4 regions of the Thermosinus thermophiluss DSM 23256 genome follow, and region 3 is predicted to be linked to each of the others. Evidence: riboswitches for the same ligand, from Rfam matches in the RefSeq annotation. Region 3 holds a riboswitch; each other region holds the start of a gene.
What was found. A riboswitch is a leader RNA that binds a small molecule or an ion and turns the genes downstream of it on or off. The one in region 3 is predicted to bind cyclic di-GMP.
Positions count from the first base shown of each region.

Region 1: another riboswitch for cyclic di-GMP. It lies ahead of BLQ99_RS05045 (HD-GYP domain-containing protein); the one in region 3 lies ahead of BLQ99_RS07615 (HD-GYP domain-containing protein).
Region 2: another riboswitch for cyclic di-GMP. It lies ahead of gspE (type II secretion system ATPase GspE); the one in region 3 lies ahead of BLQ99_RS07615 (HD-GYP domain-containing protein).
Region 4: another riboswitch for cyclic di-GMP. It lies ahead of BLQ99_RS09030 (methyl-accepting chemotaxis protein); the one in region 3 lies ahead of BLQ99_RS07615 (HD-GYP domain-containing protein).

Region 1 is NZ_FNBU01000006.1:18,341-24,392, forward strand. It holds gene hpdA (4-hydroxyphenylacetate decarboxylase activase) at 1-602, shown strand, start outside; gene BLQ99_RS05035 (methyl-accepting chemotaxis protein) at 751-2,799, opposite strand; cyclic di-GMP riboswitch class I at 3,003-3,091, opposite strand; gene BLQ99_RS05040 (helix-turn-helix domain-containing protein) at 3,244-3,465, opposite strand; cyclic di-GMP riboswitch class I at 3,729-3,816, shown strand; gene BLQ99_RS05045 (HD-GYP domain-containing protein) at 3,953-4,660, shown strand; gene BLQ99_RS05050 (response regulator) at 4,668-5,033, shown strand; gene BLQ99_RS05055 (chemotaxis protein CheX) at 5,063-5,551, shown strand; gene BLQ99_RS05060 (chemotaxis protein CheX) at 5,542-6,003, shown strand; gene BLQ99_RS05065 (tetratricopeptide repeat protein) at 6,034-6,052, shown strand, end outside.
Region 2 is NZ_FNBU01000002.1:131,137-137,188, reverse strand. It holds partial or broken gene BLQ99_RS01985 (IS3 family transposase) at 1-370, opposite strand, end outside; gene BLQ99_RS01980 (YqeG family HAD IIIA-type phosphatase) at 696-1,202, shown strand; gene BLQ99_RS01975 (carbon-nitrogen family hydrolase) at 1,218-1,994, shown strand; gene BLQ99_RS01970 (shikimate dehydrogenase) at 1,991-2,857, shown strand; cyclic di-GMP riboswitch class II at 2,932-3,015, shown strand; gene gspE (type II secretion system ATPase GspE) at 3,063-4,748, shown strand; gene BLQ99_RS01960 (type IV pilus twitching motility protein PilT) at 4,753-5,808, shown strand; gene BLQ99_RS01955 (type II secretion system F family protein) at 5,866-6,052, shown strand, end outside.
Region 3 is NZ_FNBU01000010.1:57,276-63,327, reverse strand. It holds gene pflA (pyruvate formate-lyase-activating protein) at 1-304, shown strand, start outside; gene BLQ99_RS07625 (hypothetical protein) at 336-521, shown strand; gene ychF (redox-regulated ATPase YchF) at 731-1,837, shown strand; cyclic di-GMP riboswitch class I at 2,251-2,338, shown strand; gene BLQ99_RS07615 (HD-GYP domain-containing protein) at 2,496-3,383, shown strand; gene BLQ99_RS07610 (sodium:solute symporter family protein) at 3,506-4,981, opposite strand; gene BLQ99_RS07605 (DUF3311 domain-containing protein) at 5,012-5,212, opposite strand; gene rpsF (30S ribosomal protein S6) at 5,775-6,052, shown strand, end outside.
Region 4 is NZ_FNBU01000013.1:47,521-53,572, forward strand. It holds gene BLQ99_RS09010 (hypothetical protein) at 1-102, shown strand, start outside; gene BLQ99_RS09015 (MFS transporter) at 334-1,503, shown strand; gene BLQ99_RS09020 (DUF47 domain-containing protein) at 1,583-2,209, shown strand; gene BLQ99_RS09025 (LysR family transcriptional regulator) at 2,371-3,270, shown strand; cyclic di-GMP riboswitch class I at 3,324-3,409, shown strand; gene BLQ99_RS09030 (methyl-accepting chemotaxis protein) at 3,488-5,464, shown strand; gene BLQ99_RS09035 (permease) at 5,849-6,052, shown strand, end outside.

The sequences.
Region 1 (6,052 bases), on a different contig from region 3:
TAACCGTTGAAGAACTGACGCGGATCTTAAACCGCGACCGGCATTATTGGGGTTCGGACGGCGGGGTCACTTTCAGCGGCGGTGAGCCGCTCGTGCAGCAGGATTTTTTGCTGGCAGCTTTAAAAAGGTGCCGGGAAAGTTATATCCACACTGCCATCGAGACCAGCGCTTATGCGCCGTGGCCGGTTTTCAGCGATGTCATGGCCAATATTGATTTTGCATTTATCGATATAAAACATATGGATCCGGATCAACACAAAAATAAAACCGGGGTATCGAACGAATTAATATTGAACAATATCCGCGCGCTCAAGGCGAATGGCTGGCCGGGGCGGCTGATAATCCGCATGCCGGTGATTGCCGATTTTAATGATAGTGAAGATAACATTAACGCTATGATTGCCTTTTTCAGAGAGATCGGCCAGAACGAAATCAATATTTTGCCGTTTCACCGCCTGGGCGACTCAAAATGGACGCAGTGCGGCATGGTTTATCCCTACCGCGACTATGAAGCGACGCCGGAGCATGTGCTCGACCATATTCAGGAGCTGTTTCTGGCCAATGACATATTGTGTTATGTAGGGCACGAGACGCCCTTTTAGCGGCGCAGCAGTGGGAACTGCGCTGTGTATACCAACGGGACGGCAATTATACGGCCATAATATATGACGCCAATTGGCGGGTTGACTGCCAGTAAGTTAAAAAGGCCCTGGTCTTGTGCCAGGGCCTTAATATTTATATATCCAGGCGTTACACTTTGAAGTGCTCGACTTGCTCGTCCAGCCGTTTGGCCACGTTCAGCACCTGCTGGGCGCCGGCGGCGATTTCTTCGGTCGAGGCAGTAAGCTCTTCGGCCGAAGCGGCAATCTCTTCGGAAGCGGCCGACGTCTCTTCCGACACGGCGCTGACGCTCTGGACGCGGTCCAGTACCGCGTCTTTGGATTTAACCGTTTTGTCCATTTCCTGGTACGCGGCCGCGATCATGGGAGCAATAGCCGCTACCGAAGCGAGGATGTGGTCAAACGACCTGACGGTATTCTTGACATTTTCGATTTGATTTGTCACTTGGTCTTGCGTTATTCGGGCAGTCTCCACTACTTCGCCGGTTTCAGCGCCGACGGTGTCCAGCAGGGCTTTGATTTTGTCGGCTGAAGCGCGCGACTGCTCGGCCAGCTTGCGCACTTCTTCGGCTACCACGGCAAAGCCGCGGCCGGCTTCGCCCGCCCGCGCCGCTTCGATGGCGGCATTGAGAGCCAATAGGTTGGTTTGGTCGGCTATGCCGGTAATTACGCCCATGATTTCCCCAATTTGGCCGACCGATTTGTCCAGGTTAGCAAGTTTTTCCGTAACCAGCTGAAAAGCCTGTCTGACATTGTCGATCGATGCGGTGAGCAAATCCAGTTCCTGTCTGCCTTTGCCGGCCAGTTCGGTTGTTTCTTCACTATTGGCTTTAACGTTATTAAGTGCGGTATAGACTTTTTCGAGCTGGGCGGAAATAGCGCCAATAAGGGCGACGATGTCCTGCAGGCTGGAGGCCTGGTTTGACGCGCCGGCAGCCACTTCCTGAATGGCTTTGGCCACTTCGTTAGAGGATGACGCTACTTCCTGGGAGGCGGCGCTCAAGCTTTCCGAGCTTGTCGACAATATCTTGGCGTCGCTACGAATGCTGCCAATAAGGGGGCGCAGGTCATGCTGCAGTTTGTCAAGCGCCCTGGTTAATTGGCCGATCTCGTCCTCACGGCGGAGGAACTTTTCCGGTACTGCCCTGGTGAAGTCGCCGTCGGCAATGACGCTTAAGTGGTCGACCGCCAGCTTCAGCGGGACAGCAATGCTCCGGGCGATGAAGACCGTCAGGGCCAGGGCGATGGCGAGCACCAGCGCGGAAACCACCAGCAGCACCCGGTTTAGACCGGCTACCTTATCCAGCACTTCATCTTCCGGGGCGTTAATGGCGACTGACCAGCCGGTGCTCTTGACCGGGGCAAAGGCAACATATTTCTTTTGTCCTTGATAGGTGTAGACACCTACGCCTTCCTCGCCTTTGGCCATCCGGGAGATGATAGCCGCCAGTCCGGCCAGCTCTTGATTAGTCTTGGCCTCTTCGATGAAATTTACCTGTTTAAGAACAAGTTCTTGATCTTTATGGCCGATCGTTTTACCGGTACTATCGACCGCGAAGGCATAGCCAGTTTGGGCATAGGAAAGGCTGCCCACGGTCTTGGCAAAATGGGCGCCGTCAACGATGCCGAAGACCACACCGGTTATCTCGCCGCTAGCATAGTGGCGGACCGGGGCGGCCACGCCAAACATGACCGAGTTGTCTACTTTGCTGACCAATGTACTGGATATATATGTTTTGCCGGCCAGCGCCTGCTTGAAGTAGTCCCGGTCGGCAAGGTCGGCGGTCCTGCCGTCCGGATAAAAGGCCTTGCCGGACTTGTCGATGAGACCCATGCGTTTAAAGCCCAGTTTTTCTGCCTGTTGCAGTTCCGCAGCCAAAACAGCGAGTTTTTCTTCTAAAGTAGCTTCCCGGTCGCCGGCTTTGCCGCGGACGACATTGCGCGCCGCCACGTTTTCCACTATATATTTGAGGGTATCAATGCGATTGTCCTGCATGGCCGTATATTGTTTGACCACTTTCAGCATGCCATCTTCGGCTTCGGCTTTTACCGCCTCGCCGGCGCGGTTGGTACTGACCAACCAGAGCGCCAGACACCCTGCCAGCACGACCAGGCCAAAAAACAGGGTCATCTTTGTCAGTAGGCTTTTCATGTTTATGCGCAAGAATTTCATAAACATATCCTTTCCCCTAACCGCGGCCGCTCCCCGGGCGGCGGCCAGGATAACGCCTCCTTCGCTGAATTTGTTGGCTTTGAATAGTTTACCATCCGTTTGCTAGCTAGGTCCCCAAAAGACATAGTATGTTTTACTTTTATCACCGCCCCTTTTTCAAAATAAAAAATCCTTCTATACGGCTAAAGGTATAGAAGGACCCGCCGCAATCATGCAACCGGCTGCCATAGAATAACTGCTATTCCTTAGGCCCGTGGCTTTGCGTCCCTGCCTTTCGACAGGTTTGCCTTTGGATAATTGCTTTAAGATAATCGCTATTAAAGTAATTGCCATAAATTAACTTAGACTATTATTAAATATGTTGTCAAGCCTTTTTAATACTTTTTTTAGATGGCTGGGTCGGCGGCACGAGCCCGTCTGTTTATTTCTGGAGGCTTGGTGCTAAAGTTATTATGGCATATTGTCGGTTCGCCCGGTGAGCCAGTCCAGAGAGACATCAAAATAGTCAGCAATAGCAACAACAACATCGAGCGGCGGAATACGGTCGCCTAGCTCCCACCGGCTTACGGTTTGTTTAGATACATTGAAGATTCTGCCGAACTGCTCAGCCGTCAGGTTGTGTTTTTGGCGCAGTTGCCGTAACCTGACACAAAAAATTTCGTGTAGAAACATAAAAACCCCCTTGCGAGTCACCGAAAAGGTGACTATAATTTAAGAAGGTAAAAAAATTGTAAAATGGTGCTGATTGGTGCGATTTGTAGGGCGGCGGTTTTGAAAAGACGGGCGACGTAGCCGCTGCTTGAATAATCAGATCAACTAAAATAAGTTCAATAACGTGGTTGGTAAAGTCCTTTTCGGAATTTGCCAGCCAAGTGCTTACCTGCACGAATTTAAAAGTTGGAAAATTATAAATTTTAAATCGAAATATCAATTGTCGTTGATAAAGGCAAACCCGGTGAAAGCCGGGGACGCAAAGCTACGGGCCTAAATTCGTGGTTAGAATATGGCAGCCGGGTTGCCAAGTCGACAGGTATTAGTATGACTATTTTGCGTGGTAATGGCTGCTTTGAGGCAGCCGTTTTTTTGTGTGCGCCCGGCATGGGCTTGTCTATAGGGTGAAAGGCAGGCAATATAGCGCCAGGCGAAGGGAGAGGGTAAATTGCTGGTAGGTAATGATGACAATAAGTTATGGTTGGGTTTAGACGATGCTGGCGCCTGGCTGGAGGACCTACTTGCTGACAAGACCCGGATAGGTCACGGTATTGACAGCCCGCGAGAAGTCTTTTTGTCTGCGGTTATAAAAGCATTGGTCAATGCCCTGGAAGCCCGAGATCGTTACATTTACCGTCATTCCGCCGGGGTGGCGGTTCTGGCCGGGAAAATTGCCAGCAAGCTTGTCTGGTCGGAGAAAGAAGCGTATTATATTGAGCTTGCCTCGCTTCTTCATGATATTGGCAAGATTGGCATGCCTGACGCGGTTTTGGGCAAGCCTGGCTCCCTGACGCCGGAAGAGTGGGAATTAATGAGGCGGCATCCGGATATTGGAGCAGATATTATCGCCGACATCCCGGGCATGGTGTCGGTAGCCGATATTGTCCGTCATCACCATGAGCGATGGGATGGCCGCGGCTATCCTGCCGGCCTGGCTGGAGCAGCCATTCCGCTGGGGGCGCGCATTGTGGCGGTGGCGGATAGTTTCCAGGCTATGGTTTCGGATCGGCCTTACCGGGCCAGGCGCTCAGCGATACAGGCGATGCAGGAAATCAAGGCTGCTGCCGGCAGCCAGTTCGATCCGGCAGTAGTAGAAGCATTTATCGATGTTTTTAATGAATATTGCGATCATAAAAAACAGGCAACAGGAGGTTAATCTGGATATGGACAAGGTTCGCGTTTTGGTGGTTGATGATTCGCCGTTTATTCACCGGGCTGTCGCCAGGGCCTTTAAGAACGAGGAAAAATTTGAACTTGTCGGGTCGGCTTACAATGGCAAGGAAGGCAGTGCAATGTATTTTGACCTTAAACCGGATGTGGTCATTATGGATATAACCATGCCGGTTATGGATGGGCTGGCGGCTGCCCAAGAAATTTTGGGCAAAGATAACCAGGCCAGGATTATCTTTCAGAGCGCCATGGGTGATGATGAACTGGTTAAAAAGGCCAGAGAAATGGGTGTCAAAGAGTTTATCCAAAAACCGTTCAAAGACGATGAGTTGAAAAATATTATCAGCGCGCTTGTGTAAAGTTGTTAGCCGGAAGGGAGTGGGGCTTTTTGGACCAGTTGGGAAAAAATATAGTGACGGGCTGGTTGCCGGCGGTACGGCGGGTGTTGTGCGAGATGGCAGGCCTGGACATAACGGCAGCCAATTGTTTGCCGCAAAATGATATATTTAGTTCGGCGGGGTTGGCGGTAATTATTGGGGTTACCGGGAAGGCCCCGGGGCGGATTATCCTGGATATGTCTGAGGCGACAGCACGCAAACTGAGTGCTGCTATTAACGGCGAAGATGACCTTGACGATGAGCTTATTATGGATACAGTTGCCGAACTGGGCAATATTTTGTCCGGGCATATCATTACTTGGTTAAACAATAGGCGGGCCGGGTTAGGCCTTATGCTGACTCCTCCGGGAGTGTTTGTCGGCAAGGACCTTAAGATTGTCACGCCTAAGCTGGAGGCGCAAATCATTGTTGTTGACACTCCGGCTGGGCACATTGTCTTGAGCATTGGTTTTGAAAGGGGGATTGAACAGTGGACGTGAAACTAGTCGCCCCCTTTGTCGAAGGCGTAGCGAATATTTTGCCGCAATTCGGGTTTACCCAGGTTCGCCGCGGAAAGTTGGCCTTGAAGGACAAGCTTATCGTTACCATGGACGTTAATGTGCTTATTGGCCTGAATATGGACTTGCATGGGAATGTCGCCTATGCGATGGATGAAGCGACCGCCAAAAAGGTAGCATCGCGCATGATGATGGGTATGCCGGTGGACGAATTAAATGAGTTGGCCCAGAGTGCCGTGGCTGAGCTGGCTAATATGGTTGCTGCCCAAGCTGTGACCATATTGGAAGGGATCGGTAAGCGGGTTAATATTTCGCCGCCGACGCTGGTTATGGGGAAGAATGTTACCGTTAGAATGAGCCGGGTAAAAACACTGGTTGTGGAAATGATTACCGAGGATGGAACAATCGAAATCAATATCGGGCTGGAGGTCTAAAAAGGCTCGCGGGGAAAGGAGGCTGTGGACTTGTCGGTACTTGACATAC
Region 2 (6,052 bases), on a different contig from region 3:
AAGAAGCTCCGCCTGGCGCTTCACGGTGATGTTTGTATTATCGAGTTCTACAAAGGCCTTACGGTCGCTTGCGATTGAGGATTTCGTCAGATTTTTTTTTTAGCCAGTCGACCTCATAGGTCAGCTGACCGATTTTGCGTTCCAGTTGTGCTACCCGTTCTCTTTCGCTTTCCAATTCCTTTTCGGCAGTTGAGGGACCTTTCTTAAACACCTCTGCAGCTCGCTCCAGGAATTCGGCTTTCCAGCGACTGACCATGACAGGATTCACTCCATGCCGGGCAGCGATCTCGTTCACAGTTCCCTCCTCCCGGAGGGCTTCCAGAACGACTTTGGTTTTAAATTCGGCTGAATACTGATTTCTCTTGTTCATGCTCCCATTATAACTTATTTTTTCTTTTTTGTGTCTCACCCTATGGGAGCATTATAGTCCCGCCATACACTTTTACTCCTGTCTGGCTTCACTAGTTTTGCCCGCAACGAGCTTGGCGTTTTATATCTAAGATTTTTTCGACATATTTTGACTAATTTCTTATAATAATTTTAAGATGAGCAGTGTGCCGAATGGATAAAGGTAATCAAACGAGACAAAAAATGTTGCCCATGGCTGTTTACCTGGAAGTAATCTTTAGTTTTTTTGATTACTCGTGTTATAATCTTCATATAATTTTCCTGAGTGATCCTATGGGGGTGGCGGGGTGTACAGACTGTTGTGTCCGGATACGACTGTAAACACATTGCATGAGATTGACCTAAATGACCTGGAAAAGCGGGGTATACGCGGCATTATTTTCGATTTGGACAACACTATTGTTCCGTGGAACAGTCTGGAAATGTGTCCGCGCATCACCGACTGGTTGAACGAAGTACAAGCAAAAGGATTTAAGGTCGCTATCGTGTCCAATAACTGGCAGAAAAGGGTTAAAGAGATTGCTCAGCGGTTTAACCTTCCCTTTGTTTCGCGGGCGTATAAACCGGCCAAAGCGGGTTTTCGCCAGGCACTTGTTGTTTTAGGTCTGCAGCCTGATCAGGTGGCTGTGGTCGGTGACCAATTGTTTACCGATATTTTAGGCGGTAACCGCCTTGGCCTTTATACCATTTGGGTGAAGCCGCTGGCGACAAAGGAGTTTATCGGAACAAAAATCCAGAGGCAGTTCGAAAAATTGGCCGTGCTACTATTACGGGCCAAAGGACTCATGAAATAAGAACAGGGTGATAAAATGCGTATTGCGTTGGTACAGATGAAAGTTATTGCCGGCGCCGTCGATGAAAATCGCCGCCGCGGGCTGGCGTTAGCTCGGGAAGGAGCAGCCCGGGCAGATGTTGTCGTCCTGCCGGAGATTTGGACAACCGGGTATGCCTTGCGGGACGTGGACAAGTGGGCCGAGGATGTTGAAGGTCCGACGATCAGTGAAATGCTAAATATTTCCAGGAAATATGGCACTTATATCATTGCCGGCTCCATACCGCTACGAAAAAACGAAAAAGTTTATAACGGCGCGGTAGTAATAGGTCCGGACGGAAATGTTGCCGCCGAGTACCGAAAGATCCACCTCTTCAGTATGATGGGGGAAGAACGTTTTTTTGCCGCCGGTGATCGCCGGTGTACTTTTAATTTAAATGGGGTCACGGCTGGTATTGCCATTTGCTATGACTTGCGGTTTCCTGAATTGTTTCGCTCGCTTACGCAAGAAGGGGTAAAAATCATCTTTCTTCCTGCTGAGTGGCCGGCCGCCCGCGGCGAGCACTGGCATTTGTTAAGCCGCGCCCGGGCTATCGAAAACCAGGTATTTCTTTGCGTTGTCAATTGCGTTGGCGAGCACAAGGGGAATCCTTTCTACGGCCATTCGATGCTTATCGGGCCGTCGGGAGAAGTTTTGGCGGAAGGCGGAGAGGAAGAAACGATTCTGTATGCCGAGGCCGACTTTGCGTTAGTCGCGAAGGCACGGGAGAAAATGTCGGTCTGGCAGGACCGGCGGCCGGAGGTGTATCTATGATTACCGGCAAGACCAAACCCGTTGCCCTCCTGGGCTGGCCGGTAGAGCATTCGTTTTCGCCAGCGATGCAGAATGCGGCTTTCCGGTACCTGGGGCTGGATTATGTGTATTTACCCTTAGCGGTAAAACCTGATGATCTTGGCGCCGCTATCGCCGGGTTGAAGGCCATGGGGTTTGCCGGAGCCAATGTTACCATCCCCCATAAAGTGGCAGTTATGGCGCATTTAGACGCCTTGGACGATACCGCCCGCATGGTTGGCGCCGTAAATACTATTGTCATCGAAGACGGGCGGACAGCTGGCCATAATACTGACGCCGCCGCTTTTATTGCCGCTCTTGCGGCGGCTGGCGTCAAGCCGAACGGAAAAAGAGTCGTTCTGTTGGGGGCGGGCGGGGCCGCCCGCGCCGTGGCCGCCGGGCTTATCCATAATAACGCAGCATGGGTTACCGTCGTAGCGCGTAACGAAGATAAAGCGGCAGCGCTGGCGGCTTCTTTTGCCGCCGATTACAAGACCATTTCATCATCCCCCTGGCTGGCTGGAGAACTTAGCCGTCATTTGGCCGACTGTGATATAATTATCAATTGCACGCCGGTGGGAATGTGGCCCAATAGTCATGAGATGCCTGATATTGAATGGAAAAAACTCAATCCTAGAGCCGTTGTCTGTGATTTAATTTACAATCCGAATGAGACCCGGTTTTTGCACGAGGCCGCCAGGCGCGGACACCAAACGGTAGGCGGTGTTGGCATGCTGGTCGAGCAGGGCGCTTTGGCTTTTACTCTGTGGACAGGCCGCGAGGCGCCGCGGGAGGTTATGGCCGGGAGCTTAAAACAACGGTTACATGAATTAACAGTTCTTTGAAATATTGTAAACCCGTCCGCTTCATTGCAGGATTTTTACCAATTTATTACGAATATATACGCAGCCAAAAGAATACTGCAATGGGTGTGATGAAGTCCGGACGGTAATGTGGGCACTTAGTCCAGACCGAGCAAGTAGTGCAACCGACCAGATGCAAAATAACGTTTTTGCTGGTGGCGGTTGTTTTTCGTTTATGGGGGCGGGCATGGTGAAAACACGGAAACGCTTAGGCGATTTATTGCTTGAAGCAGGTCTCATAACGCCCGAGCAGCTCGACAAAGCCCTTAACGTGCAAAAAAAGACGGGGGAGCGGCTGGGGAAAGTTCTGATCAACCTCGGGTATATAACTGAGGACAGTATGATTGAGGTCCTCGAATTTCAGCTTGGGGTACCTCATATCGATTTGAGAAGCATCCAACCAAATCCGGAGGCAGCGGCGGCTATTCCGGCTTCCCTGGCGGAGCGCTACCAAGTAATACCGATCAAAAAAGAAGGCCGCAAACTGACGCTGGCCATGGTAGATCCTACCAACTTTTATGCCATTGACGATGTCCGCATGGTTTCCGGCTGTGAAGTCGAGCCGGTTATTGCCGCGGAGAAAGAGATCGTTCGGGCGATCAGCGAAACTTATGGTGTAAAAGAGCTGGTAGAAAAAGCGGTGAACAAACTGCGCCCGGAAGATACGGGTAATATTGTCGAAGTTACTACCTCCGATGACGCGCCGGTAGTCAGTATCGTCAATTCTCTCATTAGCCAGGCCGTTAAAGAACGGGCCAGTGATATCCATATAGAGCCACAGGAGAAACACTTGCGGGTGCGCTTCCGGGTGGACGGTGTTTTGCGGGAAGTGGTCACCTTTCCCCGCCATGTTCACGCGGCAATTGTCTCAAGGATAAAAATTATGAGCGAAATGGACATTGCCGAAAAACGCGTGCCCCAGGACGGACGAATTAAAGTTCAGGAAGCAGGCCGCGATATTGATATTCGTGTATCTACTCTCCCTACTATTCTGGGCGAAAAAGTAGTAATGCGCCTATTGGATAAGCGGGCGGTTATTCTTGATATTAACAAGCTAGGGTTTTCCCCGGCGAATCTTAAACGGTACCGGCAAATGTACTCCCAGTCTTACGGCATGATTCTTATCACCGGGCCTACCGGCTCAGGCAAGACGACTACGCTGTATTCCACTTTGACGGAAATTAATTCTCCCGGCCAAAACATTATTACGGTCGAAGACCCGGTGGAATACCGCCTTGACGGGATCAATCAGGTGCAAGTCAATTATAAGGCCGGTTTAACCTTCGCTAGCGGTTTGCGGTCAATACTGCGCCAAGACCCCAATATCGTCATGGTGGGGGAAATCCGCGATGCCGAGACAGCGGATATTGCCATCAGGGCCGCCTTAACCGGTCATTTGGTTTTTACTACCCTCCATACCAACGATGCGCCGGGGGCGATAACCCGGTTGATCGATATGGGCGTCGAACCATTTTTAGTGGCTTCGTCCGTTTTGGGCGTCGTGGCCCAGCGGTTGGTACGGGTCATTTGTCCGGATTGCAAGAAGCCATACAGTCCGGAGGCTGAATCGCCGGAGCGGTTGTTTCTTGGATATTTGCCTGGTCAGGAAATTACGCTATACCGCGGCGCTGGCTGCCCGCGTTGCAGTCATACCGGGTATCGCGGCCGAGTAGCTATTCACGAAGTGATGAAGGTTAGCCCGAGTTTGCGGGAGCTTATCAACCGGCGGACATCCAGCGACGAACTGGCAGCGGTCGCCAAGCAGGAAGGCATGCATACCATGCGCCAGGACGGCATTGACAAGGCCTTAGCGGGAATAACAACCATAGAAGAGGTTATGCGTGTTGCTTATACTGGCGAATACGGGGGCTAATTAAATGACACTGGAAGGTTTATTACGGGAAGCGGTGCAGCGCCAGGCTTCAGACATTCATATTACCGTGGGGGTGCCACCGGTCTTTCGTATTCACGGTAATCTTGTCCATACGGACTGGTCACCACTTACTGCCGACGAAACAGATCAACTTTTCAAATCCATAGCTAATGCACAGCAGCAAGAAAAATTCCGTAAACAGGGAGAAATCGATTTTTCCTATGCGATCGCTGGATTTAGCCGTTTCCGCGTGAACGCTTTCCGGCAACGCGGCTTTACGGCCATAGCCGTCCGGGTTGTTGCCGAGAAAGTACCTACCCTTAACGAACTGGGCCACCCTGAAGTAATAAAAACGCTGGCCCGTAAGCCGCGGGGACTGGTATTGGTAACCGGTCCGACGGGAAGCGGCAAGTCAACAACGCTGGCGGCTATGATTGATCTCATTAACAGCGAACGGTCGTGTCATATCATCACTTTGGAGGACCCCATCGAGTACCTGCACCAGCATAAAAAGAGCATTGTCAACCAGCGGGAAATAAACACCGACACCCGTTCTTTCGCCAATGCCCTCCGCGCTGCCCTGCGCGAGGACCCCGACGTTATCCTGGTCGGGGAGATGCGGGACGCGGAAACCATTGCCATTGCGGTGACGGCGGCGGAAACAGGCCATCTGGTCTTTGCCACTTTGCACACCGCTGACGCGGCTCAGACAGTTGACCGGATTATCGATGCCTTTCCGCCTTATCAGCAACAGCAAATCAGGGTGCAGCTCTCCCTTACCCTCCAGGGGATTATTGCCCAGCAGCTCTTACCCCGTCAGGACGGAAGGGGTCGGGTGGCCGCCTTGGAAGTGCTTGTGGCTACGCCGGCAGTGCGCAACCTTATCCGGGAGGGCAAAACCCATCAACTTCTTTCGGTTATCCAAACCGGCGGCAAGCAAGGAATGCAGTCTATGGACTTGGCGTTGCGCGATTTGTACCGGAGCGGCCTTATTAGCAGGGAAGATGCCCTGGCACGGGCAATGGACCAGGAAATGTTCCTGAAGCTGATTAATGGATAATCATTTCAGCGTTTACAGAATATGATACGGTAGACGCTTTTGACAGGAGTGGAACAGGTGGCCAAACCGTTTGAATATAAAGCCAAAGACCGTACCGGACAAGTGATGACAGGTACTATTTTGGCCGAAAACGAGGCTGCCGTTGCAGCGTATATTCGTAACCAGGGATATTTTGTAACTCAGATAAAAGAAAAGAAGGTGTCCTTCTCCATTCACAATCTTATCAATTTAGTAAGGCGGGTAA
Region 3 (6,052 bases):
ACCGATTGGCGAAAACCTGCGGACGGCAGTCGGTTGCGCACCGGTGACGGTGCGGTATGTCGTCATTCCCGGTTTAACCGACACGGCGGCGGATTTTGCGGCGTTGGCCGATCTGCTGCATGGCCTGCCGCGGCCCGTTTCCGTGGAACTATTACCCTACCACACTCTTGGCCGGGCCAAATGGGAAGGCCTTGGCCGCCGCTATCCCCTGGCCGGCGTACCCGCTGCCCGGCGCGAACAGATGCTGGCCGCGCGGGCAGCCCTGACGGCGCAAGGAATCAGGGTAATCGAGGCAGAATATTAGCATGATAACTTATTAACCGTCGGAGGTATTCATGCTTGCCCAATTATTCCTCGGTTTGTCCACCTTTATCACCGGGATCGTCCTCGTGGCCATCGGCACCGATTTTGGCCGCATCATTAACGTCACCGTCGGCGTCATTGCCGGGTCGGTGTTTATCCTCCTCGGCATGGCCCGGCTGAAATACGTCTGGGTCAACTGGCGGGACAGGGAGAGATAGAAGCCTTGCCAATAGCGGCTGGATGGTCTAAAATATATAGGTTAACGCTAGCATGAAAAGTGGAGGGGAACCGGAGGACGCGGAGAGGGATAATTTTGGCTTTAGCGCGATGAATATCGCGCCTCTGCGTTCTCAGTGGTTAAAAATTTTTTCATGCTTTGTGGCGCCATTTATTGGCATGATTATCTTTGCAGTAAGGTGGAGTTTACATGAGCACCAATTTGGAAGTAGGTATCGTCGGGCTGCCTAATGTCGGCAAGAGCACCTTGTTCAACGCTATTACCAAGGCAGGGGCGGAAGCGGCCAACTACCCCTTCTGCACCATCGAACCCAACGTGGGCGTGGTGGAAGTGCCGGACGAGCGGCTGGGGAAGCTGGCGGCGATGTATAAGCCGCGCAAGACGACGCCCACGGCCATGCGATTTGTCGACATCGCCGGGCTGGTGAAGGGCGCATCCCAGGGTGAGGGGCTGGGCAACAAGTTTCTGTCCCATATCCGCCAGGTCGATGCCGTGGCCCAGGTGGTACGCTGCTTTGCCGATGCTAACATTACCCATGTCGAAGGGGCGCTCAACCCCTTGCGCGATATCGAGATTATCAACACCGAACTGTGTCTTGCCGACCTGGAGACGGTGGAAAAAAGATTTGAACGCACTCAAAAAATGGCCAAAGCCGGCGATAAAAAAGCCCAGAGCGAGTTTGCCGTCCTTGAGCGCCTGCGCGCAGGGCTGGGTGAGGGGCAGCCGGCGCGGCGACTGGGCTTAAGCGAAGAAGAGCAGGCCCTGGTGCGCGATCTCAATCTGCTTACTCTTAAACCGGTGCTATTTGTCGCCAATGTGAGCGAAGACGATGTAGCCGATCCGGACGCCAACCCGTATGTGCAGGTGGTGAAACAGTATGCCGCCGGGGAAGGGGCGGAAGTGATCGCCGTCTCGGCCAAACTCGAGGCGGAAATTGCCGAGCTGTCCGACGAGGAAGCCAAGCAGTTTCTCGCCGAGCTGGGCCTCGTTGAATCGGGACTGGACAAGCTCATCAAGGCCGGTTATAAGCTTTTGGGTCTGATTACCTTTTTCACCGCCGGCGAGCAGGAAGTGCGGGCTTGGACCATCCGGCAGGGTACCAAGGCGCCGCAGGCGGCCGGCAAAATTCATAGCGACATTGAGCGCGGCTTTATCCGGGCCGAAGTCGTGTCCTATCCTGACCTCGTTGCCGCCGGCAGCTACGGCGCGGCCCGGGAAAAGGGCCTTATCCGCCTGGAAGGCAAAGACTACGTGATGCAAGACGGCGACGTGGTCTATTTCCGGTTCAACGTGTAAGCATGAAGAAGCGCAACACCGCCATTTCCCGGGTAATATTCCTTAACTGAATTGCCAATCTTAAACAGGGGAAAGACAAAGACTTCCTGGTGCAGAATTAAATCTGCGAACAGGAAGTCTTTGTCATAAGGTGCCGGTCAGGAAACAATGCCCCGGTTACGCCAGCGGGGGATATTGATCGGTTAAGAGAGTTGGAGCGGTGGATCGGCGCTGCGGTTGCTAACCCCCAAGCGGCGGCCGGACCGGTCTGTGGCGCCAACTGGGACTAAATTCTCCCAAATATGACTTATTTCTCCAAAAATAGGACTAAATTCCTCAAAATAGGACTTATTTCCCTAAAAGAGACTTGTCAAGACCCAACGACTATAGTATGATAAAAATTAAAGAAAGGTGGAATCGACATATTTTGATATGCAAAATTTGGGCAAACCCGGTGAAAGCCGGGGACGCAAAGCCATGGGTCTAAGGACATTAGGTGTCTATGATCGCCAGGTTGCCAATTAGCATTAGGGCTAATTGTTGTATATATGCAATGATGATGCGACTATAAGCTGGTTGGCAGGCGGAAAGCCTGCTTTTTTGCTGTTTTTCCGTAGGCAACCTGGTATCTATGTTTCTCTGTTGGTTGGCGTACAAGTTTTGCGGGGAGGGAAACGTAATGACAGGGGCAGGCGGAAACGGCAGCTTAGAGACGGTAATCAGCATTGCCGACCGCGATATTTATGATGCGGACGGCGTATTACTGGTGGCCAAAGGCAAAAAAATAACGCCGCAGATCTATCAGCGGCTGCTAGAGCGTAAAGTAGTGCTTAAGCGACAGGGGGGCGAGTTTACGTCCCCCCCCCCCCCCCGCAGAACGCAAGATGGGGAGCAAGTGGTTGCTGCAGTAGCTAAGCTAACCGCAGCCATCCCTGGGTTGGACCAGGAACTGATCGCGGCGGCGGCGGCGCGGGTAGGCGAGCTTATCGAAAATGGCCGCCAAAGCTTTTGGAGTATTCACTTGAAAACGCTGGTCGGGTATGCAGGCTGGGTTTATTCCCATTCTTTGAATGTGGCGCTGCTGGCGGTCATGATTGGCGAAAAACTGGGGCTGGCCAGGCAGGCCGGGCAGGCGGTCTGCCTTGGCGCGCTGCTACACGACGTCGGCATGGTACTGGTGCCGCCCGAGGCCATCAACCGTGCTGATCCACTGCGACCGGAGGAGGTGCTAATGGTAAAGCAACACCCCCGCGTCGGCTGCGACATGCTCCGGCCGCTGGCACTGGAAGACGCGGTTTTGACCGTCGTTGGCCAGCATCATGAGCGCTGCGACGGCAGCGGTTATCCGGCCGGGATAAGGGGCGGCGAAATCAGTTTGCTGGCAAGCATCGTCGCAGTCGCCGATACATTTGACCTTTATACGTCGGGGCGGGAATCCCGAACCGGGCTGGAGCCGCATCAGGCGCTTGAAGCAATAAAAAGCGAGCAGCACCTGTTTTGGCCGGAGGTAGTGGCGGGGCTGGAAGCAGTCCTACGGCCTGCCTGGCAAAATGCGTCGGGCGGGTAAATAAGCCGCTTGACAACCGAACCTTAAAAATTAAGGAAGGCGAGTTGGGTGGACATAAAAAGAAGGCTTTGGTTTACTGACGGCTGCGCCGTCTTAACCAAAGCCTTCTTAAATTATTGGTATTATGCTTTCGCCGTCTGCGGTGATTGGTCTTTGTCAGCTACCGGCGTGTAAGTAAGCAAGCTGACGCTGACAAATACAATCATGTTAACCACCAGGGCCACGAACCCGGCATTAAGATTCAAGCCGGCAATGGCGAAGGGATCCATTTTGTTGAGAATTAAAGCGAACACAATAACTTCGCCGACAATAAGGCCGGTATATGCTCCTATCTTGGTAGCCTTCTTCCAGAACATTCCCAGGACAATCATGGGGAAGAACTGGGTTACGCCGGAGTAGCCGGTAAGCAGGAGATTGACAAGCATATTAGGTTTGTAGATAGCCAGGTACAAAGCTATGGCCGTAAGGATAAGGACGACTACCCGGGCTAATTGGCCCATTTTTTCCGGGCTGGTGTCTTTGCCAATTGTTTTACCGTAAATATTACGGGTAAACAGCATGGACGTAGATAGCAGCAGGTCGGCCGCCGGGATCATGCAGGCCAGGGCGCCGGCGCCGCCAACGAGGCCTAACGCCCACCCGGGGAATACTTTTTGGACAATGGTCATAAAGGCCATATCCGGCGTTTTCAGCGGCGGCGTAATGACCAGCAGGGCGGTAAAGCCAATCAGCATGGGGAAAATCAGGCAGTACTGATAGAGCGGCAGGTATACGGCGTTGTGCCGCAAGACATCGGGGTTCTTGGCGCTGAAGCTGTTGGCCGAAAAATGGGGCCACATATAAAAGCCCAAGCTGGTCACCACGAGGGTGGACATTACCCAGCTGACATCGAGGTTTTTGGTCCCGCCCGGCAAGGCGAGAAAACCCGGTTTGGCCGCGTCAAGCGCCTCAAACATGCCGCCGACGCTGCCGAAGTAATGGATAGGCAGATACAGCCCAAAAAAGACGACAGCAACCATCATGACAACGTCTTTGATAATGGCTGTCGCGGCTACGCCCCGCAGGCCGCTGACATAGACAAAGGTCGCCACCATGGTAAAGGCAATGAGCATTGCCGGCACGCGGGTAATCTGGCCATAGGAACAAGTTTCAATGATGAGTCCCAACCCGGTAAGCTGCAGCTGCAGATAAGGCAAGAGAAACGCGACGCCGATGCAGGCGGTCAGAATGCCCAGGGGTCTGCTCTTATATAGATGTTCCACCAAATCCGGCTGGGTCATCAGGCCGTATTTGCGGCCCAGCGGCGAAATGGCGGGCAATAGGTAGTAGCCTACCAGATAAGCCAGGGCGCCATAACCGAGGATGTAAAATGTGGGGCCGCCGCGGGCATAGGCCCAGCCGCTGGCGCCAAGAAAGGCAAATGCGGTGTATATTTCACCCGCCATAATGAACCAGTTGAGCCACCGGCCGAAGTTGCGGCCGCCAACCGCCCATTGTTCCAGGTTCATTTTTTGTTTCATCCCAGGAATCATGCCGACAATTGTTGCGACAATAACAAAAGTGAAGATGACAACAAGCGCAAGTACTTCGTTTGACATACAACACCAACCTTTCGCCGGTTATTTAGATTAAACATCCGCGTCGTCTTTGTTTTTATCGAGGCGATAAAGGGCGCTTATGCACAAAAAAGCGACGATAATTCCGGCAATCAGCCAGAAGGCCAAAAACGGCAACCCTAATACAAAAGGCTTTACTCTGTTAACGAACGGAATCATACCAATAGTCCAGATAAACGGAATCAATGTTAAAATCACTTTTACCGGATTCATGCCTAAATCTCCTTTCCTATTTTATTGGTAACAGCCGCAGCGATGCGTTTTGTCCACCTAACCGGCTTGAGGCCGCACCGGATTTATGGCTGACCTGTTCCAATTTCCGGATCACCCCTGATATTATTCAGATATCTAAATATATTGCCTTGTATATTTTTTATTCCAAATAGTACTAAAATCCTGCCGCTGCTTGTTAATTTTGAACAAATTACATCTAAGAATTAGACTAAAAAATACAACTGTTAAACTAAAGTCCCTGCTTAATAGGCACAGATTTACTACAGGAAAACTTTCGCCGCTGCCGCTTAGGCAGTCATCCTCCCGTTTATGGCGCCGGCAAATCCGGTCCTGCTAAAAAGAGCGGGCGCTTTTTAAAACTGCTATGATATGAGCACGCGCGGATAAATAAAAGGGCACCACAGAACGCCCTTGATTACGCTGCAGGATAATGGTATAATATATCAGTCTAGGACATGGCCTAGACGCAGGTTTCAATTTTAGATTGCAAACCTTCCCTGCCCCTACGGGGGCCACTAGTCCATAGGAGGAGGTGATTTTCGTGAGAAAATACGAAGTCATGTTCATTGTGAAGCCGCTCGACGAAGAAGCGACCGCTGCGGTAATTGCCAAGTTTGAGAACCTCATTAAAAACAACGGCGGCAACATTGAGAAAATCGACCGTTGGGGCAAGCGGCGCCTGGCCTACCCGGTGAAAGACTTCACCGAGGGCTTCTACTGCGTCATTTATTTCGACGCCGAGCCCAAAGCCGTGTTCGAGCTTGAGCGCGTAATGAAGATTACGGACGAGATTTTGCGTCATATGGTTATTAAAGAAGA
Region 4 (6,052 bases), on a different contig from region 3:
GACAATAAACGCTATGTTGTGGTCCGGGTGGAGGAAAACCGGGCTTACGCCCGTTATGTGGAAGATGTAAAGGTCAGAACGAAAAGAGAACCAGCGCCGTAATTTATGGGTATACGATGCGACAATTGGCTAACAGACAGTAATGACCCAGTAGTTGATTAAGCTCGGCCGCTACTGGGTATTTTTTGCATTTTCCCCGCCGGTGAAACCCCAGCGGGGCTAGATATTAAGTAAAATATTCGATATTATAGGATTAGACTTCCTCTCTTACCAATTGCTTTTACGGTTTACCGGTCATGTGCAGGGCGATTCGGCGGTGGAAGGAATGAGACAATGGCAGTTAGGGATAGTGCGGATAGCTTGCGGGAACGGCTGTGGACCAGAGATTTTATTTTGATTTGCACGATTAACCTGCTCATCTTTTGCGGCTTTCAGATGCTGCTGCCGACTTTACCGGTTTATGCCAAGCACTTGGGCGGCAGTGACGCCGCGGCCGGCTTGATCGTTGGCATCTTTACCGTCGCGGCGGTCATAATGCGTCCCGTGGCGGGGCAAGCACTGGACTATTACGGCCGCAAGGGCATTTTCCTGTCCGGACTGGCCGTCTTTATCAGCGCGGTGTTGGCTTACATCTGGGCGCCGTCGCTGGGGATCCTGCTGTTAATCCGCTTTATCCACGGCTTTGGCTGGGGCGCTACCAGCACAGCCGCCAGTACGGTAGCGGCCGATATTATTCCCAAAGCCAGGCTGGGAGAGGGGATGGGATATTTCGGCTTAACTACGACGGCTGCGATGGCTTTTGCCCCGGCATTAGGCCTCTACTTAACCAGTCATTTCAGTTTTTCCGTTTTATTTTTGGTATCTGCTTTTATCGTGACGATAGCCGCTGGGTTGGCCCTCAGCATTGGTTACCGGCACATTAACGCCGCTAACGCCAAAACGGTTCTGCTGGAAAAGGTGGCGCTGCGGCCGGCGTTGGTGATCTTCTTTGTGACCATGACCTATGGTGCGATCGTAGCTTTTTTGGCGCTCTATGCTGCCCAGCAGGGCATTGGCAATATCGGCCCCTTTTTCACCGCTTATGCCACCGCTTTGGCGGTAGCCCGGCCGCTCGCCGGACGGCTTGCCGACCGGCGCGGGTTCGATATTGTCGTCATTCCCGGGCTGGTTTTGGTTATGGTAGCCATGTTCTTGCTCTACCTGGCGCAGGGTTTGGCCTGGTTCTTAGCGGCAGGCATCGTGTACGGCGCAGGTTTTGGCGCGGTGCAGCCCGGTTTGCAAGCCATGGCGGTCCTGCAGGCGCCGCCAAACCGGCGGGGGGCGGCCAACGCTACTTTTTTTATTGGCTTTGATCTTGGCATTGGCTTCAGCTCGGTGATCTGGGGCTTGGTATCCCAGCTAACCGGTTATAAGACCATGTATCTATGGACCATGGCCCCGGCCTTATTGGCCTTATCCGTATACATTGTCTTTGGGCGCCGGACGAGCCAGTTAACTCAGTGATCATTATTGTCGCCGCGCAAGGATAGCGGGGACCGCACGGGGAAACATAAAACAGAAGTTTAAATGGGGGGGTACGTATATGTTAGCTTTAAACTCGAAAAAAAATAAATTCTTTGTATTGTTTTCCGAAAGCGCCAGACTGGCCCAAAAGGGCGCCTATATCCTCCATGACGCCCTGATCCGGCCGGAAAGTCTGCCGGAAAAGGTCAAACAGGTTTTTGACCTGGAACATGAGGCGGACGAACTTAACGATGAAATTCTTGACAATCTGCACCAGACCTTTATTACCCCACTGGACAGAGAAGATATTTTCGCCCTTACCAATCAATTGGACGATATTGTCGACTATGTCGAGGACATTGTGGAGCGGATGGCCCTTTTTCGCGTTAGCAAGCCAACCGGCGGTGCCATTGAGCTCGGCAAGCTGCTCGTGTTGTGCACCGACGAATTAGTTTCAGTCTTCGATTTACTGGCCAATATCAAGGGTAATCGGGAAAAAATACTGGATCTTACGAAAAATATTGTTGAAATGGAAGAAAAGGGCGACCATATCTATCGCGAAGAAGTCGCACGTCTTTTTATCGGCAATGTTGACCCTATCGATATTATTAAGTGGAAAGAAATACTGGAATTGCAAGAGGATGCCCTTGACCACTGTGAACGGATTGCCGACCAGTTAAAAGGCGTCTTGATGAAGTACGCTTGATAAAAGTTGTAAGCATGGCGTGGGCCAAACCCAAGCAATCTTACCTGAGATGCAGGCTGCAGTTTAAAATGCAGCCTGCGTTTTTTTAGGATAAATAAAATCAATAATTAAAATGTTTATTATCGACAAAATCAATGGTATGATTAAGAGGGGGAAAAATTATGGATATACGCCATTTGGAATATTTTGTGGAAGTTGCCCGGCACAAAAGCTTTAGTAAGGCAGCCCAGGCCGCATATGTCTCACAGTCGACAATCAGCAAAATGATAAAAGATTTGGAAACCGAGCTTGGGGTGGTCCTCTTTAACCGCAATTCCAAATATGTCGAGCTGACTGACGCGGGAGAAATACTGTTTTCTCAGGCGCAGCATGTTGTGTCGCTGTTTCAGAATATTACTGCCGAATTCGAAAGCATGGTTAAGCTGGAAAAGGGCAAAGTCAGTATTGGCCTCCCGCCGATAACGGGGGCTACGGCCTTTGCGGAGCTGCTCGGCGAATTCCGGCGGACCTATCCCAATATTGATATTGTCCTGTTTGAGTATGGTTCGAAAAAAGTTGAACTTGCCATCCAGGACGGGTCGCTCGATATCGGTGTAATATGCAGTCCGAGCAATAATGAAAACTACGAAGTGATCGAATTTACGCAAGATCCTTTGCGGGTCATCATGCATCCTAACCATCCCTTGAGCCAGTATCCGGAGGTCGACTTTGCCCTTCTCGCTGACGAGGCCTTTGTCTTATACCGTGAAGACTTTAGTCTTCATGACGCAATTATCGACCGCTGCCGTCTTGCCGGGTTTCAGCCGAATGTTATTTTCGAGACGTCCCAACGGGAATTGATGACCCAAATTGTTGCCGCCAATCTTGGCATTGCCCTCTTGCCCAGCAAAATTTGCGAGCAGTTGGACCCTAAAACCATTGTTGCGGTTCCGCTGGCCGACCCGCAGCTCTTTCTCCAAATGTCGATCATTTGGAACAAGCGGCGCTATCTGTCCCATGCCGCCCGCTTGTGGTTAACTTTTGTCCGGAACCATTTGGCAAAGAGCGGGGACTTGACTTGACTAACGGTGCACCTATTTATAAAATAAAATGAGTAATAGCCTACCTTTTGGAACTAAATATTGGGCAAACCCGTCGAAAGGCGGGGACGCAAAGCTATAGGGTCTAAGGACTTCTTGTCTATGATTGCCAGCTGCCGGTTAAGGAATTAACTGATTTTATTTAGGCAGCATTAGTCTGCCTTTTTTATTTTTGCAAAAAACAAAGAGGAGGCGGCATATGACGAACCTACTTTCCCGGTTTCCGATGAGGACTAAACTACTATTGATCTTCGCTCTGGTTGCGCTGGTTCCGCTGGTAGTTCTAAGCAGCATCACTTCCTACCAGACTTATCAGAAAGACGTGCAGAGTACATATGAGGACAATAAGCGGATGGCGGCAGCTTTGGCCGGTGAAACTGAAAGCATGATCCAGTCCTTGATTGATGTTTTGCGGCTAATAAGTCAGACCCCGCAACTTATGAGCATGGATCCGGCGCAACAAGTTCCGCTGTTAAAGCTGGTTAAACAGCAATATGCTGATTTCACCAATGTTTATGTGGCCGATGCGACCGGACGCCAGATTGCCCGCGATGCGGGCGAGCCTGTCAACATCGCCGACAGGGCTTATTTCCAGGCAATAATGAAGGGGGCGCCGGTAGCCGTAAGCGATGCCTTAATTTCTAAATTAACCGGACGGCCTACCGTAATTATTGGCGTTCCGGTGAAGAATTCCCAAGGGGAAGTGGTAGGCGCCGTGTGTGCTACCGTCGATCTGGGGAGACTTGATGCCAAAGCCCGGGCGATCAAACCGGGCGAAACCGGATATGCCTTTATTACTGACAACACGGGCAGGCTGATTTCACACCCGGTAAAGAATTTTGTCGACAGCCTTAAGAATGTCAGCGATTTGCCGCCGGTAAAAGAGGCCGTTGCCAAGACAACCGGCTTTATCACCTATGAATTTGAAGGTGAAAAGAAACTGGCCGGCTATGCTTTTGTTCCCAGCACCGGCTGGGGCGTAATTATTCAGCTGCCGGAAAAGGAAGCATTAGCCGGCGCCCGCCGTCAGCTCTTGGTATCGGGTGCAATGGTAGGGGCAGTGACACTGGTGATCATCGTTATCGCCATGACCGTTGCCCGGTCGGTTGCCCGGCCAATCGGCCAGGTAGTGGAATTTACCCGCGCGGTGGCCCAAGGGGATTTTACGCAGAAGCTGCCGGTGACCGGCCGTGACGAAACTGCCCAGTTGGCTATAGCCTTTAACACCATGACTGACCAGTTGAAAGAACTGGTAAAGAAGATAAATGCCAATGCCGAGCATTTAGCCGCTTCAAGCGAAGAGCTTACGGCCAGTGCCGACCAGTCTTCGCAGGCAGCCGGCCAGGTAGCCGCTTCCATCACTGGTGTGGCTAAAGGCGCTGAACGGCAGCTGGCTGAGCTGGAAAGTACCACAGCGGTGTTGCAGGAGATGTCGGCGAGTATTCAGCAGGTGGCGGATAATGCCAATCTGGTTGCGCGTCAGGCGGACCAGGCGGCCGGTAAGGCCCAAAACGGCAGCAGTCTGGTAGACCAGGCGGTCGGCCAGATGGCGCAGATTGAGCAGACCGTAGCCGCATCCGCCCAGGCGGTCACCAGTCTTGGTAACCGGTCCGACCAGATCGGCCAAATTGTGGATACTATCGCCGGCATTGCTAGTCAGACAAACCTGCTGGCCCTGAATGCCGCCATTGAGGCGGCGCGCGCCGGGGATGCGGGCCGCGGTTTTGCCGTTGTTGCCGAGGAAATAAGAAAACTGGCTGAACAGTCGCAGGAAGCGGCTAAACGGATTGCCGCTTTGATTAGCGAAGTCCAGGGAGAGACGGAAAAAGCGGTAGTGGCGATGGAAAGCGGAAACCAGGCCGTCAGGATGGGGGCGGAAGTCGTCAATACCGCCGGCCAGACCTTCCGGGAAATTGTTAGTTTGGTTACAAGAATATCTAGCCAAATCAAAGAAATTACCGTGGCTATTGACCAGCTCGCTGCCGGCAGTCAGCAGATTGTGGGGGCGGTTGCGCACCTTAATGAGCTAGGCAAAGAGACGGCCGCAGAAGCGCAGACCGTGTCGGCGGCGACGGAAGAACAGTTGGCGTCGGCGGAAGAAATCGCATCCGCCAGCCAGGCGCTTGCCAGGTTGGCCCAGGAGTTTCAGCAGTCTGTCAGTGTCTTTCGGGTTTAAAAACCCTGAACTGCTTTACCACTTCGGACATCGGTCAGCCTGGGCAATCGGAATTTTTTCAGCAGGAAACCCGCAAAGGAGATAGAAAGTTACGAACAGACGCTGCCAGAGCAGCGTCTGTTCGTTTTATGGTCAATAATGACGAGAAACCGTTCTTTATTCTTTGCACCAGTTCAGGTTCCAGAAAGAGGGGCAAACTCAGGGCCGGGCCGCGAGCAGCAGGACGAGGGCTGTTACCGCCTACCAAGGTTTTCACGTATTCATCAGGGTTCAGGCCGGAAGGATAAATTAAGTCACAAAGGTATTGACGGGGTAAAAGTATTTTATTACAATAAAAATATATTTAAATATTTAAATATGATGATAAAAAAGGGGTTCGATTTTATGCTCCAGTATATTGCCGATTATCTTACGTACCGGGTTTTTCAACTCGCGCCCGGCAGCAAGCTGGCCGACGCCACTAATTTTTTCATCTACGATACCATGAAAATATTCTTCATGCTGGCCGTGATTGTCTTCGTTGTGGCGATTATCCGCACCTACTTCTCGCCGGAGCGAACAAGACAAATCCTCAGCCATAAGCGGGAA